DNA from 4 places in the Clostridium sp. Marseille-QA1073 genome. Region 2 is predicted to be linked to each of the others. Evidence: riboswitches for the same ligand, from Rfam matches in the RefSeq annotation. Region 2 holds a riboswitch; each other region holds the start of a gene.

Region 1 (4,915 bases), on a different contig from region 2:
TTCATAATAAGCACCATAATATTACCATGAGTTCCAATAGCTATATTTTTTCCGCTATAATTATCTAATACATTATTTAAGGAATTAACGCCCCTTGCTTGTGCTTCTATATTACTTTCTCCACCTTCAAAACAAAAACTTGGATTTGTCCACAGTTCTACTATAGCTTCTTCAAAATTATCCACAGGATATTCACATAATTTCCTTTCTTTAAAGCCCTCGTCTATAATTATACTTTTATTTATCAAATTTGCTACAACTTCTACAGTTTCTATTGCTCTTTTATACGGACTAGAAATTACTAAATCTATATTTTCTTTTGCAAGTGTTTCTGTAATTTTATTTCTGTCTATAGTTCCTTTATGAGATAATGGTCTATTTAACTCATCAGTGTTGTAACTAGAATGAGCATGTCTAACTAAATAAATATTTGTTATCATTATTACTTTGCCACTAAAAATATCCTTTTATAGATAATTTCACCTCTGTATATGCCTTTATGTTAGTGGCTTCTCCTTTCTTATTTTTATATCACCTTAGAGTAATTATATCAAAATATTTACATTTATTCTTTATATTGCTATACTACTGTTACTCTCTTAATACAATATATTTAACTTATATCTTTTTCTTGTGGCAAATAAATTATATGTTTTATAATAGTTTAAATTTTCTGAAATATTCTTTTTGTAAAATTTTGTGTTATAATCCTGATGAAGTAATTGTAAATTTTTATTTAAAATTAAATATATTAACTATTTTGGTGAAATATAAGTATTTCTTAAAAGGGAAAAGGGTGAAAATCCCTTACGGTCCAGCCACTGTATTGAGGAGTAAATTTTTGTTATGCCACTGCAATTTTTTTGTGGGAAGGTAAAAACTTATGATGAATCTGAGTCAGGAGACCTGCCAATATAGGTTTTAAAATCACTTACTAGGATAAGGTATTTTAAGTTTGCTAATTTAACTATATGGTATTGTCTTATTTTATTTATAGTTTAAATATTAGAAATAGATTTATTTTTTAGCATTGTATTTTTTAGTATCTTAATTCTTAAGATGCTTTTTTTATTTTAAAAATTAATAAGAAATTTAACTTTAGTAATTTTCTATTGATACTTTCATAAAGTTAATAAACAAAATATTTTGTTTAAATATATAAAATAATATGCTACATTTTCAAAAATAAAGGAGGATTTTTAAGATGAAAAAACAAAAAATTTGTTCATTGATTTTAGCAGTTTCTTTAACTGCAACTATGTTAGGAGGATGTGGTAACACAAGTGAAGATAATGCTTCAAATTCTGTAGAATCAATCTCTGATACTAAAGCCTATACTCAAGTTACAATTAATAATGACTTACCTTCTAGAAAGACAGATGAAGTTTTCTCTGAAACTCCTAAAAAAGCTGTAAGTTTAAGTGGTTTTACAACAGAGATGCTTCTTGCCTTAGGTTTAGAAAACTCTATAGCTGGATATTCCTTTCAAGATAATGAAGTATTGCCAGAATATAAAGACGCCCATTCTAAATTAAATGAGTTAGCTGACTTAATGCCTTCAAAGGAAACTTTACTTGGCGTAGAACCAGATTTTATAACCGGGTGGATGTCTACTTTTACTGAAAACAATTTTAATGCTGAATTTTGCAAAGAAAATAGAATAAAAATTTATGTTCCAAAATGTGAAAGTCCTAATGCAACAATGGAAACTGTTTATGAAGATTTTACTAATCTAGGAAATATATTTAATGTAAAAGAAAATGCAAGTAATGTTATATCAAAAATGAAAAAAGAAATTGAAGATATTTCATCTGCTGTTCCTAAAGATAATGAACCAGTTAGAGCTTTTATTTATGACTCTGGAGAAGATTCGCCATTTACATCTTGTAATGGTTTACCTACAGATTTAATTAGACTTGCTGGTGGTGTCAATATATTTAAAGATGGTGAAAAACCATGGGCTAATGTAACTTGGGAAGAAGTTGTAAATAGAAATCCTGAATACATAATTATCATGCAATACAATGCTGCTGATAACGTAGAAGAAAAAATAAACTTTTTAAAAAATAATGCAGCTCTAAAAGATATAGATGCAATAAAAAATAATAATATTTTTGTTTTAGGACTTTCAGATGTTGTTGCAGGTGTAAGGAACTCTAATGCAATAAAAACTATGGCTGAAAAATTCCATCCAGAAGCTTTTAAGAATTAACACGGAGAGTTATTGACATGAAAAAAAATAAACTTACCTTTCCCTTTATATACATATCCTTAATTCTATTTTTAATAGTTTCTATAATAATTGCTATTAATGTAGGATCTGTAAATATAAGTGGTACTGAATTATGTAAAATAATAATTAATAATATATCAAATAAAGAGTTTTTTCCAAAAACTTGGTCTAACTCTGTAGAAAATATAGTATGGCAATTAAGACTTCCTAGAGTACTTCTTGCTGCAATTGTTGGTGCTGGCCTATCTTTATCTGGTGTATTGATGCAAGCATTAACAAAAAATGTTCTAGCTGACCCTTATATACTTGGAATATCTTCTGGTGCTTCAACTGGAGCTGTAATAACTATTTTACTAGGTAGTACACTAGCATTACCTATCTTATCTGTACATTTAGGTGCTTTTATTGGAGCATTACTTTCTTCAATAATTGTCTTTGTTATTTCAAGTAGACAGGGAAAGTTTTCTTCTTCTGGATTAGTGTTAACAGGGGTAGCAGTAGCATCCGTATTCTCAGCTATAACAAATTTTGTTATGTTTAAAGCCAAAGATGTTAGAAAGCTCTACTCTGTAATATTTTGGATGACTGGGTCACTTGCTGGTGCTAAATGGGGTGACTTACTTTTAGCTTTTTTAGTTTTAGTAGTTTCTTCTATAATAGCTTTAGTAATTCATAAAACATTAGATGCAATTTTACTTGGTGAAGATGCAGCTATAACTTTAGGTGTTAACATTAAGCTTTTGAAAAAAATAATAATAGTAACAAGTACACTATTAACTGGAATTATGGTATCTTTAAGTGGAATAATAGGCTTTGTTGGTCTTGTAATTCCTCATATTTCAAGGACTATTGCTGGTTCTGTGCATAAAAAGCTTATTCCACTAACTATTCTTTTAGGATCTTTGTTCTTAATATGGTCTGATATATTTGCAAGAATAATTGGTTCTCCTGAAGAACTTCCTATAGGTGTTGTTACGGCTTTCATTGGCGCACCATTCTTCTTACTTCTATTAAAAAAGAGTAAATATTCTTTTGGAGGTTAACATGATCAAATTAAGCGTAAAAGATTTGCAATATAAGCATATATTAAAAAATATAAATCTAGAAATAAATAAAGGTGATTTTGTTGGAATTATAGGACCAAATGGTAGTGGAAAATCGACATTACTTAAAAATATATATAGAGTTTTTACTCCAGATAAAGGTGAAGTTTTTTTAAATGATATAAATTTAAAAAAATTATCTAATAAAGAAATTGCTAAAAATATGTCAGTAGTAGCTCAAGAAAACAGACCTGAATTTGACTTTAAGGTGATAGACATGGTGTTAATAGGTCGTTTTGCACATAAAAGCTTATTTGAAGATAGTAATTCTAATGACATAAAACTTGCTGAAAATTGTTTAGAAAAAGTTGGAATGTTAGAGTTTAAAGATAGAAACTTCTTAAACTTATCTGGTGGAGAAAAACAGAGAGTTTTAATTGCAAGAGCATTAGCTCAAGAAAGTGACTTTATGATTCTTGATGAACCAACTAATCATCTAGATATTGGATATCAACTACAAATAATGGACATAATAAAAGCTCAAAATTTAACAGTATTTTCAGCAATTCATGATTTAAACATCGCTTGTTATTATTGCAATAAAATAATTATAATGAAAAATGGAATAATACTAGATTTTGGTAAACCAGAAGATATTTTAAATGAGAATATTGTATATGAGCTTTTCGGGCTTAATTGTCAAATTGAGAGAAATAATCTAACAAATAAATTAAATATAATATACATTCCAAAATCCTTTAATAATAATTTAAAAAATGCTACAGTAATTTAATGTAATTATTTTTTATTTATATTATCTTAAGTGCTAAAAAATAACTAGCCAGTACGCTAGTTATTTTTTTAATTATGCCTTACTATATAAATAACTATTTATGCTTAGGATTTTTAGGAAACCATCCTTTTTTCACCCGTTGCTCTTGTTCTATTAACTCATGTATGCTCCAAAGACAAGAAAAACCTGTAACTCCTAGCAAAGCCGATAACAATTGACCTTTAATATTTAAGGATAAGATTATAAATATAATACCTAATAATAAAAATATTGGCCATATGTTTTTACTAAAATAATATTCCCCTTTAATTACTATAGGGTGAAAAATACCTATAATTAAAAACGAAAATAGTCCTATTATAATCCCTTGAAAATTCAAAATATCCCCCCTTATGTAATTTACTTTGCTTTTCAAATTGTAACTAAATTTGTTTTATTCCAACCAATTTAAGAAAAGTTTGAAAGTCGCTTAATAAACTGTTAATTGATTATATTATAGCAGGTTATATCCGGTATGCTAATATATGTGAAACTTAATTATGCTTTAAATATAAATTTTATAACTAAAATAAAAAAAGCAATATATAACGATTATTGATGAATAGTCTATATGCATTTTAAGCATTATATAGGTATCCAATATAAAATAGAATGCAACAAGTAACTATTATCAAATTATTTCTACAACATATTGCACCCCTGAGGATATACATTCCACAGGGGTGCAATATTAAATTACTAATAACTATTTATTTTTTCTTGCTTTATTATGTTTTTCAGAACCTTGAGGAATATCTTCTGAAAACTCTTGGTTAAATTTATTTAATTCCTTTTTTGTAGATGGGG
Region 2 (4,915 bases):
TTGAGATACTTCTGGTGCAGACATATATTGAACTAAGGATTGCAGTGCCTGAAATAAAAAGTGAATAACAATCCCTGTTAATATCATTATTATAGATTTCATCCCTTTATTTTTTCCTATAAAATAAATACACATGCTAGATATAAATGAAAATAAAAATGCCATCAGCGGTATAGAAAGCCAACCTATATTTCCAATAGTAAACCCTGTTAAGATAGCAAGTGAAGCTCCAAACCCTGCTGCTGAAGAAATACCAAGAGTATATGGACTTGCTAAAGGATTATTAAGTATTGTCTGCATATGAGACCCTGCAAGACCTAATGAAGCTCCAACAAATACACATGTAAGAGTCATTGGTAGTCTTATGGACCACATCACAGCTGAATGTACACTTTTATTCTTTGGTCCTTGTAACAATGTACTTATTACATCAGATAAAGACATGCCAGATGGACCCACAGCTAAATCTATGATGCAAAATACAGCTAATAATGAAATTACAATAACAAATAAAAGAAGTCTTTTTTGATTGATATTTTTGTATATGTGCTCTCCATTATTTAAATCTTCCAATGCTTCTTTTTTATTTGTCATTATCTATTCCTCCTTTATCATGAAAGTACCCTCTGGTTTTACAGGTAAATACTTTGTATAGAACTCATTTAGGTTTGCTAGTGGATCTACATCTGCAAACTTCTCTGGATAAATAGCTTTTGCAATATATTGAAGATATACGTAATCATAAAGTGTTCTAAGTCCACTGTGATCAACACCATATATTTCTTTATTTTTTACTGCATTTAAATTCTCCCAACCTGGTCTTTTCAAATACATATTCATTGTTTCCAAAGCTCTTTCACTTTTAACATCAAAACCCATTTCAAATCTTTGTTTGCCTTGATCTTTAGAATTGGTTTGTCCAGAAAAAATTATAAGCTGTGGATTGCTAGAAATAACATACTCAGGATTTAATGGTCCATAGTCTGTAACTTTTCCCTGTGCTATGTTGTTACATTTTGCAGTTTTAAGTATATTTCCCCATAGAGAATCTCCATAAGAATTTCCATAGGTTTCTGGCCCTTGGCTTGCAAGTTCAAAATAAACAGATTTAAATTCACTTTCTGGTATTTCTTTTAATTTATTTTCAACATCTTCTGTCTGCTTTTTATAGTTTTCTATAAGTTCTTTTGCTCTTTCTTCTGTTCCAAGAAGCTTACCAAGTATTTCTGTACTCTTTATATGCTTTTCTAAAGTAAATGAATTGTAATCAACCACTGCTATAGGAATTCCAAGATTTTTAATTGTGTTAATACCATCTCCTAATTTTTTTGCTTGATAAGGTGCAAGAATTACTAAATCTGGTTTAGCATCAATTAGCTTTTCCATACTGAAACTATCTAAATAAATTGAACCTGTATCTATACAGCCTTCTAAGTTTGGAATTACTTCTGCATATTTAGTCCACATTGCATTCATTAGATCCTTTGTTTCTCCTTTTGACATGGCAACGATTCTATCTAACTTAAAATCTCCAGATACAGCAAGATAATTTTCTATATAAAACCCTAAAAATATTTTTTCTGCTGGTTTTTCTAAAACAATTTTATCTCCGTTAATATCTTCTACCTCAATAACCTTACTTTCTGCAGAATCACCTTCCCCATCTCCTTGTGAGCATCCCACTAAACTTATAACCATTACTAAAATTAATATAATATTAAATATTTTTTTCATAAGTATTCCTCCTAAAATAGTTCGCTAATTTCAAATTTTTCGATAATTGCAATGTGATTAAAACTATTTCTCAAATTTTTATCATTCTTATATAATTTTAAAGCTAATGTCATTAATTGATAACGCATATTATTTGCATTATATGAACCTTTTTCTCTAAGAAAATCTTTTACCTCCTATAAAATAAATTATTTTTTCATAAATAATAGCCCTTTAACAACAGTTAAAGGGCTATTTATCGAAAAAATATTTTTCAAACATTTATACCCCCCCATCGCTCGTAGAGTTATTAGTATACTAAAATAGGCAGGTCTTCTGGCTTAAGCATCAACATTCCTACAGCCTTCCCAGTTTCCCAGTGGCATAATTGCAGGAACTCATCTATTACAGTGGCGGGACCGCGTGGGATTCAAACCCACTTCCCTTTTAATTAATAGATATTACAATATCTATTAAACCTATTTTCAATATATTCAATTTTCCAAAATCATTTTAGCATATTATGGTTACATTTAGCAAATACTTTTTAATATTCTACTATAAAAACCATACAATTTAAATTCTCAACAATCTAAATTGTATGGTTTTTTCTCTATTTAGCTGCACTTTTCATAGAAATCTAATCAAATGAATAAATTAACTACTACTTAAACTAAATATTTTTAATCAAATTAACCATTTCAATGGCTGTGCAAGCAGCATCATATCCTTTATTTCCAGCTTTTGTACCTGCTCTTTCAATAGCTTGTTCAATATTATCTGTTGTAAGCACTCCAAAAATCGTAGGAACTCCTGTTGATAAGCCTATAGAAGCAACTCCTTTTGATACCTCTGCACATACATAATCATAATGGGTAGTAGAGCCTTTAATAACTGCTCCAAGACAAATAACTGCATCATATTTTCCAGATGACGCCATTTTTTGTGCCACTAATGGAATTTCAAAAGCTCCTGGAACCCATGCAAGAGTAATGTCATCATCATTAACTCCATGACGTATTAATGCATCCTGAGTTCCCGATATTAACTTTGATACAATAAATTCATTAAATCTTGCTGCTACAACTCCTACTTTTATATTGCTTGCTACTACATTTCCTTCCAATTTTCTCATTTCTTTTCCTCCAATTATTCTTTATAATTTTCTTCCTTTAATCATGGATACTTTCACAATATCACACTAATAAGTTGTCATATGTTCCATCTTTATCTGTTTAGTCATAAGGTAAAATCTATCATCTTTGTTAGGATTAATTTGAATAGGAACACGTTTTTTTATAGTAATACCGTAATCAGCTAATCCTTTTATCTTTTTAGGATTATTTGTTAAAAGCAAAAGTTCTGTTGCTCCTAAATCATATAATATTTGAGCACTAATTCCATAATCCCTTAAATCTTCTGGAAAACCAAGCTTGATATTAGCTTCAACCGTATCATATCCTTGTTCTTGAAGTTCATAAGCCTTTAACTTATTGATAAGTCCTATTCCTCTCCCCTCTTGACGCATATACAGAATAATCCCTCTTCTTTCTTTTGCAATAGCTTTTATAGCAGCATCAAGTTGTTCACCGCAGTCACAGCGGCGTGAGCCTAATATGTCACCAGTTAAACATTCAGAATGTAGACGACATAAAACAGGTTCTCCATCAGCCACATCTCCCATTACTAAAGCTATATGCTCCTCTCCGTTTAATGTGTTTTCATAACCATAAATAGTAAATTCCCCGTACTTCGTAGGCAGCTTTGCTTTTGCACTCTTCTTTATAAAACTTTCTTCCTTTAATCGATAAGATACTAAATCTGCAATAGTTATCACCGTTAATTTATGTACTTTTGCAAATTCCAAAAGCTCTGTAGTACGCATCATCATCCCATCTTCTCTCATAATTTCACAGCATAATCCACATTCTTTAAGTCCTGCAAGTTTTACCAAATCAACAGTTGCCTCCGTATGCCCCCTTCTTTCAATTACGCCGCCTTCTTTTGACTCTAAAGGAAACATATGACCAGGACGTCTAAAATCTTCTGCCTTAGCATCATCTTCTACCGCCTTTATAGCAGTAATTGATCTTTCATAAGCAGAAATTCCTGTAGTGGTATCTACATGGTCGATAGAAACAGTAAAAGCTGTAGAATGATTATCCGTATTATTGTTTACCATCTGCTCTAATCCAAGCTTCTTAGTCAATTTGGCACTCATAGGCATACATATTAACCCTTTTCCATAACACGCCATAAAATTTACATTTTCCTGTGTTGCAAATTCTGCTGCACATACTAAATCTCCTTCATTCTCTCTGTCAGGGTCATCGATAATTAGAACGATTTTTCCACTTCTGATATCTTCTATTGCTTCTTCTATTGTGTTTATTTTTTTCATAATATTATCCTCCTAAAAACCATGTTCGATTAAAAACTGTTCTGTAATCTTGCTATTATTTCTTGATGCCTTTGATTTTAAAAGCTTTTCAATATATTTTCCTACCATATCACATTCCAAATTTACCTTATCACCAATTTTCTTATAAGATAAAATAGTTTCTTTTTGCGTATGAGGGATAATTGATACTTTAAATCCCTCTTCATCTACACAAGCAATGGTTAGACTGATTCCATCTATTGCAATAGATCCTTTTTCGACAATATAGCAAAGCTGTTTTTTATCTGTAATAATGGTGTACCAAACAGCATTGTCATCGTTTCTTATGTGTGATATATATCCTATCCCATCAATATGTCCAGATACCATATGTCCTCCAAATCTTCCATTGGCAGGCATAGCCCTTTCTAGATTTACTTTTGAACCTCTTGCAACGTTCCCAAGGGTGCTTCTGTTCATTGTTTCAGACATGACATCTACAGTAAATCCATCCTTTCCCATATCAGTTACTGTAAGACATACGCCATTGACTGCAATGCTGTCTCCAATTTTTGTTTCCTCTAGAACCTCCTTACATTCAATAGTTAAAATAGAGGATTTGCTTCCCCTTTCAACTGATTTTATAGTTCCTATCTCCTCAATGATTCCAGTAAACATAATTTCAACTCCTCAAATATCCTTCTATACAGAAATCATTCTCAAACTTTATTATTGTGGTATCTTCTAGTTGAAAGGCATCACTCATCTGTTCCCGTCCTTTACCTTCAATAGGCGTAAGTGCTTCCTTTCCTCCAATTATCT
Region 3 (4,915 bases), on a different contig from region 2:
TATTATAATCACCACAAATTATCAAATTAGTACCTTTTGATACTTCCATATTACAAAAATCTAATATAGAATCATAAAATTCCATTTTATATTTAAGTCTTTCTTCAGATGATTGACCATTAGGAAAATAGATATTCATAAGAGTAAAGTCTTCATATTCAGCAATTAATATACGTCCTTCTATATCAAATTTTTCAATACCAATGCCATTTCTTATAGATTTTGGTTTTGTTTTAGTATAAATTGCAACTCCACTATAGCCTTTTTTTATTCCATGGGAAAAATATGAATAGTAGTCTTCAATATTAGTTATATTCTCATCTAAATTATTTTCTTGAAGCTTAGTTTCTTGAATACATAATATATCAGGTGATGACTCGGTTATCCAAGGAATAAAATCTTTTTTTAATATGGCTCTAAGGCCATTTACATTCCATGAGTAAATTTTCATTGTAAAACTCCCCTTATAAGTATTTGAGATAAATTTATAGAATATATCTCAATTTTAAATATTTAATAAGATAAAATATGAATAATAATTAACAAAAAATTTTGTTATAATAGTAATATTATAACATTGAATATTGTATATAATGATTAATTTAATCTTTTCTATCATTATATAATTTAATAGTCTATTAATAAAAGATAAATTATAATTCTTATCAATATAAAAATTTAATCTCTTTTATAAAGAGTAGACTTATTTAATAGATTTATTGAAAGTTAAATTTTCATATGATAGAATTTAATTAAGTTAATATGTGCTGTTTTATAAGGAATATGGTTTTAAGCCATAGCAGCCCCCGCTACTGTAATCGTGGACAAAGAGCAATAGTCACTGGAGTTTATCTGGGAAGACGCTCGGAGATTGAAACGAGAGCCAGGATACTTATTAAACAGTATATTCACAAGCTTTTCTTCGGAGGGAAGAGTTGGTTTAGTTTTACAGAAAGCTACTCTTTTTCTTTTACTTTTAAAGAAAGAGAGTTTTTTATTTTGTAATACATAGAATTTAAATATAGAAAGGAGCAATACACAAGTTGTTTCTATTTCAGAATAGAAACTATTACGGAATCAGCTAAGACATCTGAAAGAAAATATATAAGAATATTGAACAGTTATTTTTGAATATAGCTAAATAAAAATTAATTAGTCAGGGGCTTATATCAGTTTAATTTATATAGAAAATATAGGAGGATATAGTTATGAAGAATAACAATAAAAGAATTATAACAACTATTTTAATTTTACTTATTGCTGTTGTAGGGTATTTTGCTTATGGAAAATTTGCGAAAGTTGAAACCGTTAAAGGAAATAAAAATATAACAGTAATTGTTAAATCTGAAAAAGATAAATACGAAAAAGAACATAAACATTCAACAAATGCTGAATTTTTAGGAGAGGCATTAGACGAGATGAAGGTAATAGATGCAGAAAAATCACAATTTGGAAGATATGTAAATAAAGTAGATGGAATTTTAGCAGATAAGAATAAACAAGAGTGGTGGAAACTTACAATAAACGGAGTGGATGCGGCAGCAGGAATAGACGAAACTACGATAGCGGATGGAGATAGATTTGAGTTTATATTTACAACAGGCTGGTAAATAGTATGAATAAAACTAGAGAGTTAATTATAATAGTGCTATTATCTTCAATAATCACAGTGTCAAAAATGTTTTTAAGCTTTTTACCCAATATAGAACTTGTATCAATGTTTTTAATTGTTTATACACTTGTATTTAGGAAAAAAGCTATAATTATAGCACTATTATTTGTTCTTATAGAAGGATTAATCTACGGAATTGGATTATGGTGGTTTAGCTATGCTTTTGTTTGGCCATTATTAGTTATATTAACATTATTATTTACAAGGATAAATAAAGAAAACTTTTTACTTTGGTCTATATTTTCAGGAGTTTTCGGCTTAATCTTTGGTATGCTTTTTGCCCTTCCTTATATAATATTAAATGACCTTAGTTTTGCTGTTGCTTATTGGATAAGAGGAATACCTTACGATATAATCCATATGGTAGGAAATTATCTAGCAATGATGCTATTAGGAGAACATATTTATAAGTTATTAATAAAACTAAATAACCAAGAGTGCAAAAGTTGTTAATTTTAATATTGTATTGTTTAAATTTAAGCATCATATTAAAAGAGTAAAAAAACCTTCTTGTAATTAAATGGACTTACTAAATATCATTTACAAGAAGGTTTTTTTATTTAATTATAAAGATAATTCATCAGTTAAAATGCTCTATTAATTATATATATCAGAAAATTCCATATATATCTTTTCTATAGAATTAAAATTTATTTGTTTATTTTCACTATAAATACAATTTTTATTTTGTAATATAGGAATTTCCACTATAAATTCACTTCCTACATTTTTTTCACTTATAACAGAGATTTCACCATTATGCATTTCTACTAGAGACTTCACAATGGAAAGGCCTATACCGCTACCTTCATGATTTCTGTTCATAAGAGGTTGTACTTGTCTAAACCTATTAAAGATTATCTTTTGTTTTTCTTTAGGGATTCCTATACCGTTATCCTTTACCGAAATGATTAAGTTACCATTATTTTCAGAGATGCTCAACTGAATTTTACCATGAGGCTTTGAAAACTTGGCAGCATTAGATAATAAATTTAAAATTACTTGTTCTATTTTTTCCGCATCACAACTCATTATCTTACTAGTAACTGTACTGTGATAGGTAAAGGTTAAATCTTTACTTTCTATATAACCTTTAATAGAATTACATATGTTTATTATTATACAAATTATGTCTTGATCATGCATATTTAAAGATAAAAACCCAGCGTCAATTTTTGTGGAATCGATGAGATTGTTAATCAATCTTAACAGCCTGTAGCAGTTTTGTTTCATTATATTAACATAATTATATAATTTTTCTTTACTTTTTAAATTATCTTCATTATCAAGATATACCTTAAAGAGTTGAATAGAACTAAATATAATATTAAGAGGTGTTCTAAGTTCATGAGACATATTTGATAAAAATTCTGTTTTAAGATTACTATACTCTAAGGCTTCTTTTAAAAGAATATTATTTTTACCGTATGTATCTTTACTATATATGTATATATCATCTTCATTTATTTCTGATATTTTGTATTTTGAGTTGTACCTTTTATTTTTTTTAAGTTTTTTACTTTTGTAATATAAATAAATTAAGTCACTAGGGCAAATATGTTCATATAAAGTTTCTAGTGCAGTTAACATAAGTTTTTTTTCATTACAACCAACCACCTTACTAAGTTCTTCTGAAAATTTTACAACATTTTTTTTAAAGATATATTCATAATCACCTACTTCATTTAAATCTTCTAAGGCATTTAGCATTTCTGATAGGTCTTCATTGTTTAACATTAAATTTACATTATTCACATTACATCACCTTTTAGTATAGAATATGTTTTATTATATCACCATTATTGTAAATATTATGTAAAATATTGCGCAGATTTAAAATAAAGGATGAACAATAAATAAATGCTGTATTTATAAGCATTTATTCTATTAAAGATAGTATGCGGTGGAATATAATTACATATATTCCCATAAATTAATAGGTTTAATTTGTTATATTAAAATTGTGTGAAGCTTAAATTATTTTTACTTCTTATAAATAAGATATTTGAAATATTGTATCAAAATTTAGTAGAAAATTTTTATATTGAGTGTAAATTATATAAATAGAATTTATATTTCATATAAAAATATTTTTAAATTTTGATTTAAATCACAGTTTATAAGAGATGCTTCTCTTATACTTGAATTAATAAATTAAGATATATTCTTAAAAAGAAGGTGAAGTATGAAGAACATATTAGATATGAATAAGACTATTTATGAGCTATGCAAGGAAAATTTCACACTTAGAGAAAGGTTAAAAATATAGGATTTGAAAATATAGCTGATGATAAAATGTTAAATACAGTTGGACGAATTATGACCATTTCTAAAGGTGCAAAAATAAAAGGTTATGACATAAATGAAGTTAAAGAAAAACTAATAAAAGAAGGTTATCATATAGTTTAATGGAAAAGGAGGTAGAGCATATGAGTGAGATTATAAATAATAGAGAGAATAAAAAAATAAATATAAATAAGAGAGCGGAAAGTTTAAAGAAAATAATAAGAGATTTGCATAATGGAAAAAATGTAGGAGAAGTCAAAGAAGAATTTGAAACACTTATAAAAAATGTTTCTGTAAATGAAATATCACAAATGGAAGCAGCTCTAATAAAGGAAGGAATGGAAGTAGAAGAAATTCAAAGATTATGTGATGTTCATGCTGAAGTATTTAAAGGTTCAATTGAGGAAATTCATAGAGATGAAAGACCTGAAAATAGTAAAGGACATCCTATTTATACTTTAAAAATGGAGAATCTAGCAATAGAGAACCTCTTAAATAAGAATATATTACAAGCTTTAGCATTATATAAAAAGGAAAATGTCAATGAAAATTTACTAAAACTATTAGAAGAATTTAACTTGCTATGGGATATAGATAAGCACTATAGTAGAAAAGAAAATATATTATTTCCTTACATGGAAAAATATAAAATTACAGCTCCACCTAAAGTTATGTGGGCTGTAGATGATGAAATAAGAAGAGGCATAAAAGAGATAAAAGATGTTTTAATTAATTTCAATGGTAATATAGAGATGTTGGAAGAAAAAATTAATATAATTACAACAAAAATTTTAGATATGATATTTAAAGAAGAAAATATACTATTTCCATTATTATTAGAAACTTTAACAGAAGATGAATGGGTTAAAATAATGGAGGATAGTGATGAAATAGGATATTGCTTAATAGATTCAGTAGAAAAGTGGAAACTAAAAAGAGTAATCATGAAATATGATG
Region 4 (4,915 bases), 160 kb from region 2:
CCTATTAAAATCATAGCAATAAGTGTTATAAATGCTATCTTATAAATAAGAGGTATATTTTTAATTTTGTTAAACTTCTTCACCATTATTTACCTCCAAGCCTTATTTTAGGATTTAGTGCTAAATAGCATAAATCTACTATAAGGTTAAATATAACAAAAATTACTCCTGTAAAAACAACATATCCCTGAACAACAGGATAATCTCTGCTCATTATACCTTGAATAACATAACTCCCCATACCTGGAAGTCCAAAAATAACCTCTACAACTGTTGCTCCTCCAAGTATTGCTCCAAAATAATTTCCTAAAACAGTAATTATAGGCATAATTGAATTCATAAACCCATACTTTAATAAAATCACTTTTTCTGGAAGCCCTTTGCCTTCAGCAGTGACTATATAATTTTGTCCAAGAGATTCTATTAATGTAGCCCTATTTAACCTCATGATTGTTCCTATCGTTCCTGCTGCTAAAACAAAGGCAGGCATTATTAAGTGCTTAAGTGTACCATATCCACTGGTAGGTAATATTTTTAATCTTTCACAAAATATGTTCATCATAACTATAGCAAGCCAAAATCCTGGTATAGATGTTAAAAGTAATGATATAGTTCTTCCTATATTGTCAATTAAAGAATCCTTCTTTAATGCCATAATTATCGCTGTCGGTATTGAAAAAATTATTACAAATATCATTGCCATTAATGATACTGAGAAGCTTATCGGTAACCTTCTCAGTATTTCTTCTGACACAGGAGTCTTCTTTATATAAGAAACTCCTAAATCTCCTTTAATAGCTTTTTTAGTCCAATTAACATATTGAACTAATATATCATCATTTAATCCTAATTCTTCTCTTACCTCTTGTATTTCTTCTTCTGTAGGAGTGCTTATTCCGTCTATACTTAAAACTTCAACTGCTGGATCTCCCGGTGCAATAACTCCAAGGATAAATGCTAATAAAGTTATTCCTATTAAAACTGGTATAGTGGACAATACTCTTTTAAATATATACTTGAAGATATTTTCCACTATTTACTCCACTCCGTTTTGTTTAATGTAGCTCCATAATTTGTTGCCTCAAAACCTTTTATTTTTTTATTAAAGGCTATTAAATTAACATCTTGGAACAGTGGTATACTTGCTGGCTCTTTAGCTGATATATCTTGAAGTTCATTGTATATTTCTTTTCTTTTAGCCATGTCATTAGTTTCTTTTAGCTTATCAATTAGCTCATCTGCTCTTTGGTTTTTATATCCTAGACTATAAGATTTATTAGTTGATCCTGTGCTATGCATATATCCCTCAAATATAGTAAAAGGTTCTGCATTTGGCAGCCCTTGAGGATGTATAGCTAAATCATATTCTCCTTTTTTCATAGCCTCTTTAAATGCAGCTCCGTCTAAAATTGTTATTGTTGCATTTAATCCTATATCCTTTATCGCTGATTGAATATATTCTGCTTCAGCTTTATAAGGATAACGATCTACTCCATAAGAAGGTACTATAAATTTTACTTCTTTTGTTTCTCCTTTTAATACTTCTTTTGCAGTTTCCTTAGCTCCTTCTTTATCATGAACTGGTTTTATTTCCTTTGCAAAAGGAGATGTGTGGTTTAATATATTAATAGTTGAAGTTCCATATCCTCCAAAGAATTCATCAACTATAAGATCTCTATCCACTACTAAACCTAAAGACTCTTTCATTTTTGCATTACTGAATGGTCCTTTAATACCATTAGTGGATATAAAGTGAGTTATACTTGATTTTCCAGCAGATACATCAAATTTTTCATCTTTTAACAATTCTTTAGATAATTCTGGAGTTATTGCTCCTAAGTCCATTACTCCCATAATTTCTTCAGATTTTAAAGCTGAAAATCTTGTTTCTGCATCTGGAATAACTTTCACTCTTACTTTCTTAGCCTTTGCTTTATCACCATAATATTCTTCATTTCTTTCTAATAATGTATATTGATCTTTTTCATGCTCTACAATTTTGAATGGTCCTGTACCCTTTGCTATATCTGTAAAATCTCCCGTATTTATATCAAAACACTGTGGACTATATATAGCACTACCAAATCTAGCCATATTATATATTAATGTTGATATAGGTTTATTAAATATTAATTTTACTTCATGATCAGATACTTTAACCACTTCTTTTAAATTAGGATATGTCTTTTCTAAGTCAAAAGAATAAAATGGTGATCCTTTCGTTTTCATATTGATATATCGATCAAAGTTTTTAATTACGGCATCAGCATCTAATTGAACTCCATCATGAAATTTTACTCCCTCTTTTATCTTAAAAGTCCATTCTTTAAAATCTTCAGAGTTTGTCCATTTTTCTGCTAATTCTGCACAAGGATTTCCTTTATCATCTAATCCAATTAAAGGCTCCCAAACAAATAATATAGAAGTAGCATAATATGCATCCTTTGCTCCTGGTGATAAATCTCTTGCAGCTGCTAGTACAATTTCATTATCCTCATTTATGCCAGTGTCTTTAGTTGCACATCCGGCTAAAGTTCCTAGAAGCATTGTTAATGCTAAGAATACTAGTAATATCTTATTTTTAAATAATTTTTTCATAACTCCATTCCTTTTCTTTTAAATTTTTATAATAAAAAAAGCCATAGTCAATGCCATAGCTTACCCATCTTTGCTATAAAATTAGATTTAGTTGCTCCCCCCTCAATCTATTTCTCTTTAAGTTTAGGTATCCTGACTTACGATTCACCCTTAACCTAGCCTTCCCAGAATTAATCCAGTGGCATGTTAGGCATCGTCATCGCTTACAGTGATGGGTTCGTGTTGGAATTTCACCAAACTTCCCTAAATTCTTAAATTTATTAATTTTTCAACAAAATTATACATTGTATTTAAAAACATGTCAAATATTTTATTTTCTTATAAATGCTTTCAGAAATATATTAATCACTTTATTTTTTTATTTAATTTATTGCTAATATTATCAATAAAAATTGTAAATTAAATGAAATTAGTAATAATATTTAGTTCATATCACATCTAATAATTCCCATATTTTTTAACTGTTTTATTATTAATATATGAACCCCATAACTATTTTTCTTAGATATCTAAGAAAAATAGTTATGGGGTTCAATAAATTACTTCTTATTCTTCAATTATTGTAAAAAAGCTGTGATATTTAAGCTTTTTAGAATCTTTTTGTTTATGATTTTTAAAAAAACTTTTCATTAATTCTATTATTTCATCTGCCTCTCCTTCTGTAAGATAGATATTCTTCTTTATAATAGTTCCATTTGATTCGTGTATACTTTTATCCATGGAACTTAAAAATATATCTTTACTTTCATCATAAAACTCTGAAATCATCATTTGACTTACTGCCAAAAGCATCATTTTAGAAGGTTCCTCTACTTCTTTTGAACATTTTATTTCAAACTTTCTAGCTAAAGGTTCATAATATTTAGTTATAACTCCCTTTATCTTTTTAGTGTAAATTATTACTATTCCCACTTTTTCAAGCTTATTTACATGATAATATATTTTTGATGGAACTTCTTTCATTTTATCAGCTATCTGTTTTACTGTAGCTGGCTCATTCATATCTATAAGTGTATTTAAAATTCTGTATCTAAAAGGATCAGAAATAGCTTTTACTTCTTCCAAAGTAGTTAATACTTTTCTATCTTCCATCGCTTTATCCCCTCCCCTTTTGTTATATAGTAATTTTCATTATTTAAATGAAATTTTTAGCCTTTAAGCTTTTTTAAAGCTTCTTCTATAATTTAAAGATAAAACAACTACAGAAATCATTACACCTATAATTAAAAACATAAAATAAACAGATAAATATTCTATTATAATCCCCCTTAGAACATTACCTAAAAGTATCATGCATCAACTTATAACTCTCATAAAAAAACTAACTATACCTAATATTTCTTTATATGATTTATTCATTATATAAGCATTAATTGCTAAAGTTACCATGGCATTTAAAATCAAAATCTAAATAATACAAGCATAGGTAGTTCTATAGAAACTAAATTCATTCATATTATTATATTCATCAAAAACAATAATGTACAAAATTTATATTTAATAAAAAAAATTCAATTTTAATCACATTATTTATTTTTAAACTTTAATTTACAGTATACAGCACATACTGTAAAATGAGATTCACTAAAATAAAACTTAAGTGAATCGCTTTATAAACACCTTATAAAATTTAATAACATCAAGTAAAAAAGGTGTTAAACTTAGAGTAATAAATCTAAATTTCACACCTTTTAATATTAAGATATTAAAACTTTTATATTCTAACGCCTATTCCTTCAACATTATAGGTTGTCTAATTATAGTTTTTATATTATTAGGTAAACATCGTTTAGGATCATTTAAATATATTTCATGATGTAATCCTCTTAATTCATATCCACATTCTTTGATATAATTATGAAGCTTCTCTACAGTAGGATCTTCATTTGTATAAGGTCCCACATGCATAATTTTTGCAACAAGTCCTTCATCATGGTCTTTATACTCTACCTTAGAGATAGACGATAATTTCTTCTTTCTTTCTACTTCATATAAAGCTTTTTCTATATAATCTTCTGGAACAATATCAGGCTGCATAATCATACTACACCATTTCCATATGTCTTTATTATCTATTAAAAAATCATTTATATTATCAGTCCACCATACACTCTCCAGTGGCATTACTCCATAGTCTATCTTTAAATCACTATTCTTAATCATAAATTTTATAGTATAGGCTAAACTGAATAATGTTTCAACTGCATCCTTGTATTCCTTTGATGTATTTGGATTTCCATGGCCATTTATCATTAAATATTTAAGCTTTGGCATCTTTAAAATTGATACTTTTTTAGCAGGCTGACTATAGAATTCT

Evidence for each region. A riboswitch is a leader RNA that binds a small molecule or an ion and turns the genes downstream of it on or off. The one in region 2 is predicted to bind cobalamin.
Region 1: linked by a shared signal. The riboswitch ahead of ACY1IQ_RS12500 (ABC transporter substrate-binding protein) and the one ahead of ACY1IQ_RS02775 (ABC transporter substrate-binding protein) in region 2 are both predicted to bind cobalamin.
Region 3: linked by a shared signal. The riboswitch ahead of ACY1IQ_RS06090 (DUF4430 domain-containing protein) and the one ahead of ACY1IQ_RS02775 (ABC transporter substrate-binding protein) in region 2 are both predicted to bind cobalamin.
Region 4: linked by a shared signal. The riboswitch ahead of ACY1IQ_RS02080 (ABC transporter substrate-binding protein) and the one ahead of ACY1IQ_RS02775 (ABC transporter substrate-binding protein) in region 2 are both predicted to bind cobalamin.

Annotation. Positions count from the first base shown of each region.
Region 1 is NZ_JBSVQM010000012.1:131,489-136,403, forward strand. Features, by position in the region: gene ACY1IQ_RS12495 (histidine phosphatase family protein) at 1-440, opposite strand, end outside; cobalamin riboswitch at 745-928, shown strand; gene ACY1IQ_RS12500 (ABC transporter substrate-binding protein) at 1,205-2,212, shown strand; gene ACY1IQ_RS12505 (FecCD family ABC transporter permease) at 2,230-3,276, shown strand; gene ACY1IQ_RS12510 (ABC transporter ATP-binding protein) at 3,278-4,069, shown strand; gene ACY1IQ_RS12515 (DUF4491 family protein) at 4,164-4,448, opposite strand.
Region 2 is NZ_JBSVQM010000002.1:202,765-207,679, forward strand. Features, by position in the region: gene ACY1IQ_RS02770 (FecCD family ABC transporter permease) at 1-594, opposite strand, end outside; gene ACY1IQ_RS02775 (ABC transporter substrate-binding protein) at 598-1,734, opposite strand; cobalamin riboswitch at 2,023-2,211, opposite strand; gene ribH (6,7-dimethyl-8-ribityllumazine synthase) at 2,387-2,848, opposite strand; gene ACY1IQ_RS02785 (bifunctional 3,4-dihydroxy-2-butanone-4-phosphate synthase/GTP cyclohydrolase II) at 2,915-4,114, opposite strand; gene ribE (riboflavin synthase) at 4,127-4,771, opposite strand; gene ribD (bifunctional diaminohydroxyphosphoribosylaminopyrimidine deaminase/5-amino-6-(5-phosphoribosylamino)uracil reductase RibD) at 4,776-4,915, opposite strand, start outside.
Region 3 is NZ_JBSVQM010000005.1:83,491-88,405, reverse strand. Features, by position in the region: gene ACY1IQ_RS06095 (exodeoxyribonuclease III) at 1-451, opposite strand, end outside; cobalamin riboswitch at 733-914, shown strand; gene ACY1IQ_RS06090 (DUF4430 domain-containing protein) at 1,209-1,610, shown strand; gene ACY1IQ_RS06085 (hypothetical protein) at 1,616-2,125, shown strand; gene ACY1IQ_RS06080 (sensor histidine kinase) at 2,270-3,427, opposite strand; gene ACY1IQ_RS06075 (DUF1858 domain-containing protein) at 3,938-4,081, shown strand; gene ACY1IQ_RS06070 (DUF438 domain-containing protein) at 4,102-4,915, shown strand, end outside.
Region 4 is NZ_JBSVQM010000002.1:43,880-48,794, forward strand. Features, by position in the region: gene ACY1IQ_RS02070 (ABC transporter permease) at 1-86, opposite strand, end outside; gene ACY1IQ_RS02075 (ABC transporter permease) at 86-1,033, opposite strand; gene ACY1IQ_RS02080 (ABC transporter substrate-binding protein) at 1,033-2,598, opposite strand; cobalamin riboswitch at 2,703-2,883, opposite strand; gene ACY1IQ_RS02085 (ArsR/SmtB family transcription factor) at 3,145-3,690, opposite strand; gene ACY1IQ_RS02090 (hypothetical protein) at 3,754-3,891, opposite strand; gene ACY1IQ_RS02095 (GyrI-like domain-containing protein) at 4,327-4,915, opposite strand, start outside.